Regions from separate parts of the Actinocorallia aurea genome, predicted to be linked through region 2. Evidence: riboswitches for the same ligand, from Rfam matches in the RefSeq annotation. Region 2 holds a riboswitch; the other holds the start of a gene.

Region 1 (6,929 bases), on a different contig from region 2:
GACGCCGACGCGTTCGACATCTACCGGTTGCTGCCGTTCAGCCGGGAGGGCTTCGCGACGGCCGCGGCGACGGCCCAGCAGTTCGTCGGCGCCTACGGCACCTACCGGTTCGACGAGGGGCCGCAGGCCTATCTCGACAGGCTGCGCCCCCTCGTCGACGACACCGTCTACGCCGACCTGCGCGCGGGCGCGTCCAGCCTCGGCGTTCAGGAGGCCCGCAAGGAGGCGCAGGAAGTGGCCGCGGGCAGCGCCTCCCTGGACTCGGTCCGGACGTTCGGGCCGACCTCGGTGACGTTCGTGGTGACCGGCACCCAGGAGGTCGCCTCGACGGCGGGCGACAGCACCGAGTCGAAGTCCTGGGCGGTCACCGTGCAGGCCGAGGGCGGCGCCTGGCGCGTGTTCGCCTTCGCCCCGTCCGACGTGGGAGAGGACGGTGAGGCGCAGTGAGGCGCAGACTGCTCGCGGTCGGCGCGATCGCGGCCTTCGGTGTCCTGTTCTTCGCGCTCCTGATCGTGCCGACCTTCTTCGGCGCGACCCAGTTCCTGTTCGGCGGGGGCGGCGGGAACGGCAACTGCGTCGACACCGCCCAGGCCGCCGACCAGCCGACGGAGGACGCGGCGGCCAAGGGCATCCCGGCCGACTACCTCGCCCTCTACAAGGCGGCGGGCGAGAAGTACGGCATCCCGTGGAACATCCTCGCGGGGGTCGGCAGGGTCGAGACGATCCACGGCACCCTCAAGGGCGACGGCGTTCTGAGCGGGGAGAACTACGCGGGCGCGGGCGGCCCGATGCAGTTCCTCGAGGCCACCTGGAGGGCGTTCGCGGTCGACGGCGACTCCGACGGCGACAAGGACAGGTACGACCCGCGCGACGCGATCCCGACCGCCGCCGCCTACCTCAAGCACAACAAGGCGCCGGAGAAGGTCCGCACCGCGCTGTTCATGTACAACCACAGCTGGGACTACGTGGACCTCGTCCTGGACTGGGCGGACAAGTACGCGGCGGGGCAGTTCCAGGTCGTCCAGAACGCGGCGCTGCCGGACTGCAAGGACACCGAGGGCCTGCCCGCCTACGCCGACGAACTCGTCCAGACGATCATCGACTTCGCCCTGGCCCAGCGCGGCAAGCCCTACATCTGGGGCGGCACCGGCCCGGACGGCTACGACTGCTCGGGCCTGGTCCAGATGGCCTACAAGGAGGCGGGCCTGACGATCCCGCGCGTCACGTTCGACCAGTGGCCGTTCGGCGAGCGGATCAAGGACGGCGAGGAGCAGCCGGGCGATCTGGTGTTCTTCTCCTCGGGTCCGAACAACGCGCCTGGCCGGCCGGGCCACGTCGGCATGGTGATCGGCGAGAACAAGATGATCGTCGCGCGCTGCACCAAGTGCAGTCCGGCCATCGGCGTGTTCCCCTACCGGGTGTCCACGCTCGTCGGCTTCACCCGGCCGCTGGCCAACGACCAGGTCATCGCGCAGATCGCGGCGCTCGGCTAGGGCGGCCCGCCGCGGACCGGGTTCCGCGGCGGGCTCTGGCAGACTGGGCGGGTGCTGTCCGATGAACTCTTCCACCCGCTGGACCTGGACGACGCCCTGGAGGAGGCCGCCGAGGTGGGCGGCCCCGAGGCGGTCGTCGACCTTCTGCTGCGCGCGCTCGACGACCCGCGCGCCAAGGGCGACGAGGCGGTCCCGGAGTATCTCGACGAGCTGATCGACCAGCTCACGTCGCTGCGCCGCTACGAGGAGGCGATCGCCGCGGCCTACCGGCTGATCGAGGCCGACGAGTCGGCGCGCCTGGAGGAGCTCGGCGCGATCGCGCACCTGCACGCGCTGAACGGCGACGCCGAGACGGCGCGGGATCTGCTGGTGCAGCTGCGCGGGCAGGTGGAGCCGCTCGAAGGGCTGATGAACACCCTGGTGCTCGCGAACGACCTCGGCGACCGGGCGACCGCGGTCCACTGGCTGGCCGAGGACCTCAGCCGCGGTGTGGTCGAGGGCTGGGATCCGGATCTGGTGCTGGTGCTGCGCGGCCACTTCCGCCGGCTGGGCGGTGCCGACGCCCAGCTGGAGGCGGTCGTCGGGGCGTACCTGCCGCAGACCGAGCACACGGTGCCGGGCAAGCGGCTGCCCACGGGGCCCCGCTTCGTCCACCCGGGGACGGACACGCTGGAGATCGAGCGGGGCATGCGGGCCGATCTCTCCGCGCGCATCTTCACCCCGGAGGGGGAACTGATCCCGTGGCCGCCGGAACGCAACGACGCGTGCTGGTGCGGGTCGGGGGCCAAGTACAAGAAGTGCTGCGGGCGGCCCGCCGTCTGAGGTCGACCGGCTGAGGAGGATCCGATTGGCTGAGCGAGGCGCCCAGGTCGTGGTCGGGGCGGCGATCATCGAGAACGGGAGGCTGCTCGCGGCGCAGCGGGCCGCCCCGTCATCCCTGGCAGGCGGCTGGGAGCTGCCCGGCGGGAAGGTCGATCCCGGCGAGTCCGACGAGGCGGCGCTGGTCCGCGAGTGCCGCGAGGAACTCGCGGTGACGGTCAAGCTCGTCGCGCGGATCGGGGGCGACTGGCCGATCGGCGCGGCGGGCGTGCTGCGGGTGTGGACGGCGCGGTTGATCGCGGGCCGTCCGGTGGCGCTGGAGCACTCGGCGCTCCGCTGGCTGGCGCCGGACGAGCTGGACGACGTCGCCTGGTTGCCCGGCGACCTCCCGGTGGTCGACGCCGTCCGCCCGCTCCTGCTGCGCGAGACCGATCGCGCCTGACGCCTCCGCCTAGATCCGCACGGCTCCGTTGAAGTCGCTGCGGTCGGCCAGGGGTGTGATCTTCACTACATCTCCGGACGAGGGCGCCTGCACGAACTTGCCTGCGCCGATGTAGATGCCGACATGGCTGCGGCTCGGGTTGAAGAACACGAGGTCGCCGGGCCTGAGCTGCGACTTCGAGATCTTCGTGCCCTGGTCGTAGAGTGCGCCGGTGAAGTGCGGCAGTCCGGGCCTCCCTGCCTGCGCGTAAGCCCAGATGACGAGCCCTGAGCAGTCGAAGGAGTCGGGTCCCGCGGCGGCCCAGACGTACGGGTCGCCGAGCTGGTCGAGGGCGGCGCGGGTGGCGACGGCGGCGGTGTCGCCGCCCCACACGGTGACGCCCTGGTAGGTGTAGGCGTCGCGCAGGTCGGCCTTGACCGTGGTGATCCGCGCGGTCGTCGTCGCGCGCTCGCCCCGGGTCGCCTCGACCCTGTCGACGGTCTGCTGGAGGCGGGCCCGCGCGGTCTCGGCGGCCCCGGCGGCGTCGGCCGCGACGCGGGCCGCGGCGTCCCTGCGCTCCTTCAGCTCGTCGGCGGGCGAGCCGGTGATCCGCAGGAACGCGGCCTGGAGCAGGTTGACGGGCGGCGGCTCCGCCGCGACCTGGTCGGCGAGGTCCTGGTGCTCGGCAGTGCGCAGGTCGGCCTCGGCCGCCGCCGCGAACGCCGCGTTCTGGGCGGTGAGCACGGCCTTCTGCTCGGCGGCCAGTTCCTTGTCGAGCCGCCGGACGTGGCCTTCGAGGCCGTCCAGGCGCTTCTGCAGGGTGTCGGCGCCGGGGCCCTGCGGGGTCGGCGCGGCCTGGGCGGCCGGCGCGAGCAGCAGCGGCGCCGTGGCACCGGCGAGCACCGCGGCGGCCAGGGTGAATCGGGCACCCTTCATGGGGGTCTCTCCTCTCGGCGGCCTACCGGGTTAGCTGACGGGTTCGGGCTGGAGGACGCCCTACCGCTGGGGGAGCGGATTCACCCCGGGGGAAACACATGGGTCCCCGGCTCCCCGCGGGGCGCGGGGACTCGGCACGCGCCGAAGCCTACGAAAGACGTCAAATCGTGACAAATAGCGCTAAAAGCGGCAGTCAAGGCCGCGGCCGGGAAGGGCGGCCCGCGAGGCACCGGCCGGAACCCACTAGAATCGTGGAGTACAGCTTTCTGCCGCCGCCGGCTCGTGAGGCATCCGATCTTCTTCCACGCGGCGAATCCGACACGAAACCGAGCGTGCCTTCATGCCCATCGCCACCCGTGACGACCTGCGCAACGTCGCCATCGTCGCCCACGTCGACCACGGAAAGACCACGCTGGTCGACGCCATGCTCTGGCAGTCCGGCGCCTTCCGCGACAACCAGTCCGTCGACGACCGGGTCATGGACTCCAATGACCTCGAGCGCGAGAAGGGCATCACGATCCTGGCGAAGAACACCGCGGTGCGCCACGGTGACCTTCTGCTGAACATCATCGACACCCCCGGCCACGCCGACTTCGGCGGCGAGGTCGAGCGCGGCCTGTCCATGGTCGACGGCGTCGTGCTGCTCGTGGACGCCTCCGAGGGCCCGCTGCCGCAGACCCGGTTCGTGCTGCGCAAGGCGCTGGCCGCCAAGATGCCGGTGATCCTCGTCATCAACAAGGTCGACCGGCCCGACGCCCGGATCGCCGAGGTCATCGACGAGGTCTACGAGCTGTTCATGGACCTCGAGGCCACCGAGGAGCAGATCGACTTCCCGATCGTCTACGCCTCCGGCCGCGCCGGCCGCGCCAGCCTGACCAAGCCGGGCAACGGCGAGATGCCGGAGAACGAGGACCTCGAGCCGCTGTTCGACGTCATCCGCGAGACCATCCCGGCTCCGTCCTACGACCCCGACGCCCCCTTCCAGGCGCAGGTCACCAACCTGGACGCGTCCAGCTACCTCGGCCGCATCGCCCTGTGCCGCGTCTATAACGGCACCATCAAGAAGGGCCAGCAGGTCGCCTGGTGCAAGGGCGACGGCACCGTCGAGCGGGTCAAGATCTCCGAGCTGATGATGACCGAGGCGCTGGAGCGCAAGCCCGCCGAGTCGGCCGGCCCCGGCGACATCATCGCGATCGCCGGCATCCAGGAGATCATGATCGGCGAGACCCTCGCCGACCCCGAGGACCCGCGCGCGCTGCCCCTCATCACCGTCGACGAGCCCGCGATCTCCATGCTGCTCGGCACCAACACCGGCCCGCTGGCGGGCCGCGAGAAGGGCACCAAGGTCACCGCCCGCCTCGTCAAGGACCGCCTCGACCGCGAGCTCGTCGGCAACGTGTCCCTGCGCGTCCTGCCGACCGAGCGCCCCGACGCCTGGGAGGTCCAGGGCCGCGGCGAGCTGGCGCTGGCCATTCTGGTCGAGACCATGCGCCGCGAAGGCTACGAGCTGACCCTCGGCAAGCCCCGCGTCGTCACCAAGCAGATCGACGGCAAGCTGCACGAGCCCGTCGAGCGCCTCACCGTCGACATCCCCGAGGAGTACCTCGGCGCCGTCACGCAGCTCCTGGCCGTCCGCAAGGGCCGCATGGAGCACATGACCAACCACGGCACCGGCTGGATCCGGATGGAGTTCCTGGTGCCCGCGCGCGGCCTCATCGGGTTCCGCACCGAGTTCCTCACCGACACCCGCGGCACCGGCATCGCCCACCAGGTCTTCGAGAAGTACGAGCCCTGGTTCGGCGAGCTGCGCACCCGCCCGACCGGCTCGCTGGTCTCCGACCGCGCGGGCGTCGCGACCACCTACTCGATGTTCAACATCCAGGAGCGCGGCACCCTGTTCGTCGACCCCACCCAGGAGGTCTACGAAGGCATGATCGTCGGCGAGAACTCGCGCGCCGACGACATGAGCATCAACATCACCAAGGAGAAGCAGAAGACCAACATCCGGTCTTCCACGGCCGAGGAGTTCGACCGCCTCGTCCCGCCGAAGAAGCTCTCCATGGAAGCCGCCCTGGAGTTCATCCGGGACGACGAGTGCGTCGAGATCACCCCGACCGCCGTCCGGCTCCGCAAGGTCATCCTCGACACCAAGGAGCGCGAGCGCACCGCCGCCCGCGCCAAGCGCGCCTGACGCGAAACACCCGAATCACCCCTGAAGGACCCGGTCTGACCTGCGAAAAGGCCGGGTCCTTCTGCATGATTCCGCCTACCCTGGTGGTGGACGTTCCCTACGCTGAGACCGGAGCTGACCGTGCAGGGAAAGGCGCAGAAAGTGACGAAAGTAGTTCTCAAAGAACACCCCCTCGTGCTGCCCGACACCCCGTACAGCCTCTGGGTCGGAGGGGAGTTGGAGAACTACCTCCACCTTCCCGAGGACTTCCGAGTCGAGATCATCGGTGGGGAGATCGTCTTGTCGCGTGCACCGGGGTTCGGGCACAACCACATCGTGGGTACCATCGCCCACTTCTTCAGCGTAGCCCGGGGGGTCGACGGCGAATTGCCCTGGAAGTGGCAGTCCGGAGGAGGGGTGGACCTCGTCGGAGTCGGCGAAGGGTACATCCTGGACCTCGTCGTCATGGACGCGCAGGTTTACGACGAGGCGCTGCACTCGGGTGTGCGGCTTCTGGTGGCCGACCAGATCGAGATGGCGGTCGAGGTGACCTCGCCCTCCAACGCGGCGCGGGACCGCAGGGTGCGTGCGGGTGCCGCGCAGCGGTCGAAGTGGGCGGGCTACGCCCGCGCCGAGGTGCCCTACTACCTGGTCGTTGACCGGGACCCGAACGTGGCCAGGACCATGCTCTACTCGGTGCCGGACTCGTCCACCGGGGCCTACCTCGAAGAGGAGTCCTGGGACTTCGGCAAGCCGGTGACGCTCCCCGAGCACTTCGGCGTCACCCTGCCCACGGACGAGTGGTTGCCGTGGACGGCGGGAGACCTGCCTCGGGACTGAGGCCGGGAAGACAGGCCGTGAGCCCGCTCCGCGACCTCGGAGCGGGCTTTCGTGCGCGGGCGCTACAGCAGGGGCTTGCCGGTGGTGTCGATCTTGATGGACTTGGAGTAGGCGCGGAAGGTGTCGCCGGAGCCGTCGAAGACGACCTGGTAGTTGGCGTCGCACCAGGTCTTGGGCTTCAGGGTGAAGGTGCCCTTCTTGGACGTCTTGCCGGTGACCGCGGTGTACCAGGTGTCGCCCTTGCGGCACT
Region 2 (6,929 bases):
CGCCGATCCTGCGCAGCAGGCTCCGCGCGGCGGGCAGCTGCGCCCACGCGGCCTCGTGGCCGTGCGTGATCCCGACGGCCCGGCCTATCCCCGTCCGGCGCAGCGCGGGCGCGAGGAGGCCGAGCGGAGCGGCGGCCCCGAACACCACCGAGTCGCAGCCCTCGGCGCGCGCGATGTCGCGGGCACGCCGCAGCACCGACGGCTCCGGCAGCATCAGCGACGTGGGGTGGCGCACGATCGGGAACGGCTGCGCCGCGTCGAACGCGCGGTCGCCCTTCCACCGGGGGGCGTAGACCACCACCGAGCCCTCGGGCCTGCGCAGCGCGAGCTGGTGGACGAACTGCTGGATACCGCCCGCCCGGGGCGGGAAGTCGTTGGTCACTATGAGACTCTTCATCGCAGCCCCCACAATGCCAGCAACCCCGCGATGCCGCGGAACCGCCCGTACCGCCCGGCGGCGGGTCCGGCACGGTCAGCCGAGGCGGGCCGTCAGGTAGTCGCGCCAGGCGGGGACGATGTCGGCGGTGCCGAGCACGTCGCGCAGGGCCTCCTTCTCCGGGCGGTCCCGGGCGGCGCGGTAGAGGGCGACGAGCTTGGCCTGCCCGTAGGTCTCGGCGATCATGCGGCAGGCTAGCCAGGACTCCTGGTATGCCTGGCTGAGCCGGGGCGAGGAGCCGCCGAAGGCGTCCTTGCCGGGGAGCGCGCTGGGCAGGTCTCCGGCTTCCACCTCGCGTGCCAGCTCCACGGCCGCCTCCCGGTCCGTGGCCCCGGCGCCCAGGTATCCGACGTAGTCCGCGAACCCCTCGACCAGCCACAGCGGCGTGGTGGTGTCGGAGGCGGCGTCGGCCGCGATGTGGGTGAGCTCGTGGGTGAGGACGACCCTGCGGCCCAGCGCGCTGAGGCGGGGCCAGGCTTCGGGCGAGACCAGGATGCGGGCCGGCGGCGTGCTGCCGTCGGCGTTCGGCGGGGCCGCGGCCAGCGCGGCGATCTCGGCGAGGTCGCGGTCGCCGGCGAGGACGCGGGCGTGCTCGCCGTCGACCGGCACCAGCGCGATCGCCCTGCGCGCCCAGCCCTTCCCGACGACCGCGGTGACCGCGGGGGCGGCCCGGTCGAGCCCGGCCGCCACCTGGTCGAGCGGCCCCTCCCCCACCACGAGGCAGGACTCGCCCTGAACGGCCCGGACCCGCCCGCGCGACCAGATCTGCGGATCGTCGGCGTGCCCGTCGCCGCCGTCCCCGGTGATCCCGGACGGGCCCACCCGCAGGTAGGCGGTGCGCACCGCCTGGGCGGTGTCGAAGCCCTGGTAGGAGTGGGAGGTCCGGAGCGTCGCGAGGCTCCCGTCGAAGGACTCCAGGTCCTCCCGCCAGACGGCCAGGGGCAGCCCGGCGAGCACGTCGAACAGCTCCTCCTGACGGGCGAGGAACCCCGGTTCGGCAGGATCCACGGTGGCCAGGAACGCCGCCTTGTCCTTGGCCGGGACCGCCGCGGCACGGGCTGCGAGCAGGGACTTCACCGCCTCGGGCGCCGGGCCCGTCGCGGCGGGGGCGGGGGTCTGCGCGGCGCGGCAGCCCGCGAGCAGCCCCGCGCCCGCCAGCGCCCCCGCGCGCAGCACCGCGCGGCGGCTGCGGACATGGGAAGGCCCCGGGGCGTCGGACTCCATGGGCAGCGATCCTATGACCGCGCCCGGATTCCGAGGCTCCGGGGCCTTCGCGCTGATCGGCGTCAGTGGCCGGTCCGTCAGCTCTTGTAGTCCGGGTAGCCGTAGCCGACGATCTGGTCGGCGGAGCGGACCTTCTGCTGGACCTCGTTGCCGGTGTTGCCCTCGACGGTGTGGATGGTGCCGTCGTCGTCGACGTGGTCGACGATGCCGACGTGCTGGATGTCGTCGAGGCCCTTCTCACCGCTCCAGTTGAAGAAGACGATGGCGCCCGCCTTCGGGGTGGTGCCCCAGCGGCCTTCCTCCTTGAACCACTTCGCGTGCGCGACGGTCCAGGCGTCCTGTCCGACGGTGTCCTCCATGCCGGTCTGCTCGGCGACCCAGGAGACGAACATGTTGCACCATTCGGCGTCCAGGTAGCCGGCGCGGCTGCCGCCGTCGCGCTCGACGGTCTCGGCGGCGCGGTCGGTCTTGGAGTACCACTCGCTGAACTTGGTCTCGCCGCTGGAGTCCTCGGCCTGGCCCACCTGGGACTTGGCCTCGGCGACGAACTCCTCGGCGGTGACGCCCGCGATGGCCTGCTTCTCCTCGGTGTCGCGCTTGGCCTCGTCGGAGGAGGCGTCGGCGGAGGCGTCCTCGGAAGCGGTGCTGGAGTGGGCCTTGGTCTTGCCGTCCAGCTTGACCTGGATGGCCGACAGGCCGCCCTTGTTGACGGCGCCGAGGCCGGCGAGGTTCAGCGCGGACGCGGTGATCTCGGCGTTGGTCTTGGTGTTCTCTTCCACGGTGTTGGCGTGGGCCGCGGCACCGAAGGTGCCACCGAGGAGGCTTGCGGCGATGACGCCACCGGCGAGCTTGAGGGTCAGGGCAGTCTGCTTGGCGTGACGACCGGACATAGCTTTGCTTCAACTCCTGTTTCCATGCCGCCTACCGGGTTAGCTGACGGATTCGGGCCTGGAATAGCCCTACGGTGGCGAGCCACCGATTCACCCCGTGCCGATCGCTGATCGGCGAGTGGGTCCCCGGCTCCGCGCTGGGCGCGGACTCGGCGGGAGGACGGCCCCCATGACTTCTGGGGGCCAATCCCGCGTGCATTGACTGAATGAGGTGCGCGGCGGAGATCCCGGAGGGTCTTGCGGGAACCTCCGCCGTGGGTCCGCACGCCTAGTAGGGGCGCACGGCTCCGTTGAAGTTCTTCTTGCGGTAGCTGTCGAGCAGTACCTGACGGACGTGGTCACCGGTGCGGGGAGAGTGGATCATCCACACCTTGTTGCCGGACACCTTGGAGATGATGCCGACGTGGCTGCGGCCTCCGTAGAAGAAGACGAGGTCTCCCGGGTAGAGGTCCTTCCACTTGATCTTCCGCTTGAAGTGCGCGTAGATCGACGTGGTCGTCCTCGGTAGCTTCACGCCCGCCTTGCGGTAGACGTAGCCCACGAGACCGGAGCAGTCGAAGGAGTTCGGGCCCGCCGCGCCGTAGACGTACGGCTTGCCCTTCTTCCTCTTCGCCCAGGCCAGGGCCTTCTGCGCGGTCTTCTTGCGCTCGGACCAGGCCTTCTTTTTCTTCTTGGTGGCCTTCTGCGTCGTGGCCGTCGTTTCGGCCGCGGCGGCCTGCGCGGGAACCGCTATGAGGGCTCCCGGGACGAGGACCGAGGTGGCGAGCAGGCCGGAGGCCAGCCGCACACGCCGGTTCGAGGGCAGGCGAGTGCCAAGGGTGCGAGACAGGGGAATCTCCTTCTTCCTGACGCCTACCGGGTTAGCTGTCGGGTGCGGGCGGAAGTGGAGAAGTGCCCTACGGCCTGCCGCTTGATGGAGCGGCCCGGCCGATTAACCCCGCCGCGGGCATGGCTCGAACCCTTTGGGGGTGGTTCGGGGTGCCTGCGGGTTGGGTCCCCGGCTCCGCGCGTACGCGGACTCGGCGTTAGCCGTCGCGGTCTCCGGGCGTGATGGGGCCCGGGAGGGCGGATTGGGATACCGCCGCACGACCGCGCGACTGCGGGTTGGGTTGTCGGTGACGCCGACGCCCTTCAAAAGGGCTCAGATCGCTCTGTCCTACGCTTCACTGCGCGGCGCGGGTGTCGTCCTAGACACCGGCTCTCGGATCAGGCTGGTCGGCGGGTGTACCACGGGTGGCCGCTGGGTGAGGCCACCGGTCGGCAACGTTCGGATAACGCCGCCTTCAACTCGAAGGTACCAAAGAAACAGCGAAAGGCAAATGGCCCGCAAAGATGACCACGCCCAGGTATGCCCTGGTGAAGCGGGCTTTTGCCCGAGGGTGACACAGGTCTCACCGGACCGGTGAGCCTTCCGGGACCCGAGAAACAGGCCATATCGGGCGTTTCCGGGGTGTTGCCGTGGTGTTGCGCGGGGCCGCCTGGACGGCTCGGGCTACGGCCGGCCGCCGCCGACGAAGCGGTCGTAGTAGTAGCCGGAGGTAATGGAGACGATCTCCACGTTCTTGCCCGTGCGGGGCGCGTGGATCATCTTGCCGCCGCCGACGTACATGCCGACGTGGCCGAGGCCGCTGAAGAAGATCAGGTCGCCCGGCTGGAGGTTCTCGCGGGAGACCCGCTTGCTCGCGGTGTAGTTGTACTGCGAGGCGGCGGTGCGGGGGATCGCCACTCCGGCGGCGGCCCACGACTTGGAGGTCAGACCGGAGCAGTCGTAGCCCGTGGGGCCGGTGCCGCCGTAGATGTAGGGCTTGCCGAGCTGGGCGTAGGCGTAGTCCAGGGCGGTGCGGGCGGGGCCGCTGGCGGGGCCGGTGTAGGTGCCGCCGACGGGGCCGCTCGTGGTGGTGTCGCCGCCGAGGCTCTCGACGAGGTCCTGCTGCTTCTTGATGGCCTTGTCGATCACCGCCTTCTGGTCCTTGATGTCCTTGACCTTGGCGTTGACCTTGTCGAAGGCGTCCTGGGCGTTGCCCTTCTCGCGCTCCATCCGCTGCGTGGAGGCGAGGAAGTCCTTGATCTTGTCGCCGCGCTGGTTGCTCACGTGGGAGAAGATCGACACCTGGTCGAGGACGTCCTGGGGGTCGCCGGAGGACAGCAGCGAGGAGATGTCGCTGATGTCGCCGGTCTTGTAGGCGTCGGCGGCCATCGCCACGATGCCCTCGCGCGCCGAGTCGAAGGCCTTCTTCTCGCGGGAGGCGGCCTTCTTGGCGGAGGTGAGCTTGCGCTGGGCGATCTTGAGGTCGCCTTCCAGGCCGTTGTACTTGTCGACGAGCTTCTCGACCTGCTCGTTGAGCTTGTCCAGCTTCTTCTGGGCCTCGGCCTTGCTCGGCTCGGCCTGGGCGGCGCCGGGGACACTCCAGACGAGGGCTGCGGCCAGGCACGCGACGGCCAGGCTGCGGAACTTCGGAGTGTCTACAGCCACAGCGGAAACGCCCCTTCTTGCACTGGTTTGTCAGCGCTTGACCCTAGTGCCGAAGGGGCCCCCTCACAACCGGAACGCCGCTATTTCACGCTTTTCTCACGCTTGACGGGTTTAGCGGGACAGCGCCCACGTCAAGGCAGCTCAGTGCCCGGAATCGGCGGTCGGAACCCGCCCTGAAACTCCCGGAGGCAGGCGGTCAGAAGCGCCCGAGCCGCTTGAGCAGCAGACCCGACGTCGCCGCCCGGCCGCCCGCGCGCCGCGCCGACGCCGCGACCTCCTGGTCGGACGAAACCACGACGAACACCCGGCCCGGCGGCTCGGCCTGGACGAGTTCGGCGATCAGCTCGTCGGCGATCTGGCCGGGCCTGCTGAACAGCACCCGGACCCCGCGCGGCGCCTGCACCGCGACATGCCCCTCGACCTGGGCGCCGTCGAACACCGCGGTGATCTCCGCGTGCGTCTGGGAGTACAGCCCGCCGAGGCCGCTGATCAGCCGGGCGCGCTGATCGGCCAGCGGCAGCTCGCCGTATCCCGTCTTGGTGACGTTGTAGCCGTCGACGATCAGATGGGCCCGCGGCGCCATCAGCAGCTCCTGGAAGAGCTGCGCGTCGCTCTCGGCGAGGGACCTGCCATGCGGGGTCCCCGCCTCCGCCGCGCCCGCTACGAGGTCGGCGGGCCGGGAGATCACCGACGGGAGGTTCAGCTCGCGCCGCACGCCCTGCGCGGCGTCGACCAGCGTGTCCAACAGCAGCCGCAGCCTGACGTCCTCGATGCTGCGCCCTTCGCGCGCGGCCTTGCGGTGGGACTCCAGGGCCGCCTCCGACGACGCCAGCTTCGTCTTCAGCGCCTTCAGCTCCCGCTCCAGCGCGCCGAGCGCGGCCGCGGACTCCTCCCGGTCGGCCCTCCGCGCGGCGTCCAGCTCCGCCGTGCGCTCGATCGCCTCGCGGGCGGTCCTGCGCTCCTCGCCGAGCTTGCGGCGAAGATCGGCCACCTCGGCCCTGGCGGTCTTCAGCTCGGCCCTCAGCCCGCCCGTCTCGGCCGCGTGGGCCGCCCGGGCCTCCTCCAGCCGGTCCCGCATCGTCTCCGCCTCCTGGACGGCCTGGGACTCGCGGGCGTCCTCGGCGGCGCGGACCAGCTCGGCCCTGGCCGCCTCGACGTGCGCCGGCCACCCTCCCGGGCGGAGCAGGTAGGCCGCGGCGGCGACCCGGACGGCGTCGGCACCTTCGGGGCGCTCCCCCCGCTCCAGGGCCTCGGCCAGCTCCGGCTCGGACTCCCGGAGGCGATCGCCCACCCGGGCGCGGAACGCCGCGTCGGCGTCGAGCTGCTTGGCGATGACCGAGCCGCCCTCGCGGGCTCTGGCCTTCGGCCGGAACTTCACGATCCGCCGGAGCGGCACCGGGACGTCCTCGGCGGGCAGCGCGGCCAGCACTTCGGCGGCGGCGTCCACCACGCGGCGGCGCACCGCCTCGGGCAGCGGCCCGCTGAGGCTCTCGTCCGAAGTGATGGTCCCGCTCCTTTCGGTCTGTGCAGATTTTGTCACACGCGGCCCCTACGGTGCCGACCATGCAAGGCGTTCAAGGCACACTCGACGACCTCGGCACCCCACTGGCCGAGGTCACCTTCACCGTCGTCGACCTGGAGACCACCGGAGGCTCCGCCGACGAGTGCGGCATCACCGAGATCGGCGCGGTCAAGGTCAAGGGCGGGCAGGTCGTCGGGGAGCTGGGCACCCTCGTTGACTGCGGGCTGCCCATTCCGCCCTTCATCTCCGTGCTCACCGGGATCACCCAGCAGATGGTCGTCGGCGCCCCCCGGGTGCCCGAAGTCCTCGCCTCCTTCCTGGAGTTCGCCCGCGGCACCGTCCTGGTCGCCCACAACGCGCCCTTCGACGTGGGCTTCCTCAAGG

The links. A riboswitch is a leader RNA that binds a small molecule or an ion and turns the genes downstream of it on or off. The one in region 2 is predicted to bind cyclic di-AMP.
Region 1: another riboswitch for cyclic di-AMP. It lies ahead of ACYVOM_RS04045 (C40 family peptidase); the one in region 2 lies ahead of ACYVOM_RS34810 (CHAP domain-containing protein).

The regions. Positions count from the first base shown of each region.
Region 1 covers NZ_BAAGPQ010000002.1:824,535-831,463, reverse strand. Annotated here, with positions in the region: gene ACYVOM_RS04065 (hypothetical protein) at 1-447, shown strand, start outside; gene ACYVOM_RS04060 (C40 family peptidase) at 444-1,493, shown strand; gene ACYVOM_RS04055 (SEC-C domain-containing protein) at 1,545-2,315, shown strand; gene ACYVOM_RS04050 ((deoxy)nucleoside triphosphate pyrophosphohydrolase) at 2,341-2,754, shown strand; gene ACYVOM_RS04045 (C40 family peptidase) at 2,764-3,669, opposite strand; cyclic di-AMP (ydaO/yuaA leader) riboswitch at 3,674-3,816, opposite strand; gene typA (translational GTPase TypA) at 4,010-5,860, shown strand; gene ACYVOM_RS04035 (Uma2 family endonuclease) at 6,002-6,679, shown strand; gene ACYVOM_RS04030 (hypothetical protein) at 6,742-6,929, opposite strand, start outside.
Region 2 covers NZ_BAAGPQ010000032.1:10,393-17,321, forward strand. Annotated here, with positions in the region: gene ACYVOM_RS34800 (glycosyltransferase family 4 protein) at 1-397, opposite strand, end outside; gene ACYVOM_RS34805 (hypothetical protein) at 473-1,660, opposite strand; gene ACYVOM_RS34810 (CHAP domain-containing protein) at 1,738-2,550, opposite strand; cyclic di-AMP (ydaO/yuaA leader) riboswitch at 2,562-2,715, opposite strand; gene ACYVOM_RS34815 (C40 family peptidase) at 2,819-3,337, opposite strand; cyclic di-AMP (ydaO/yuaA leader) riboswitch at 3,384-3,585, opposite strand; gene ACYVOM_RS34820 (C40 family peptidase) at 4,043-5,023, opposite strand; gene ACYVOM_RS34825 (NYN domain-containing protein) at 5,220-6,563, opposite strand; gene ACYVOM_RS34830 (DEDD exonuclease domain-containing protein) at 6,587-6,929, shown strand, end outside.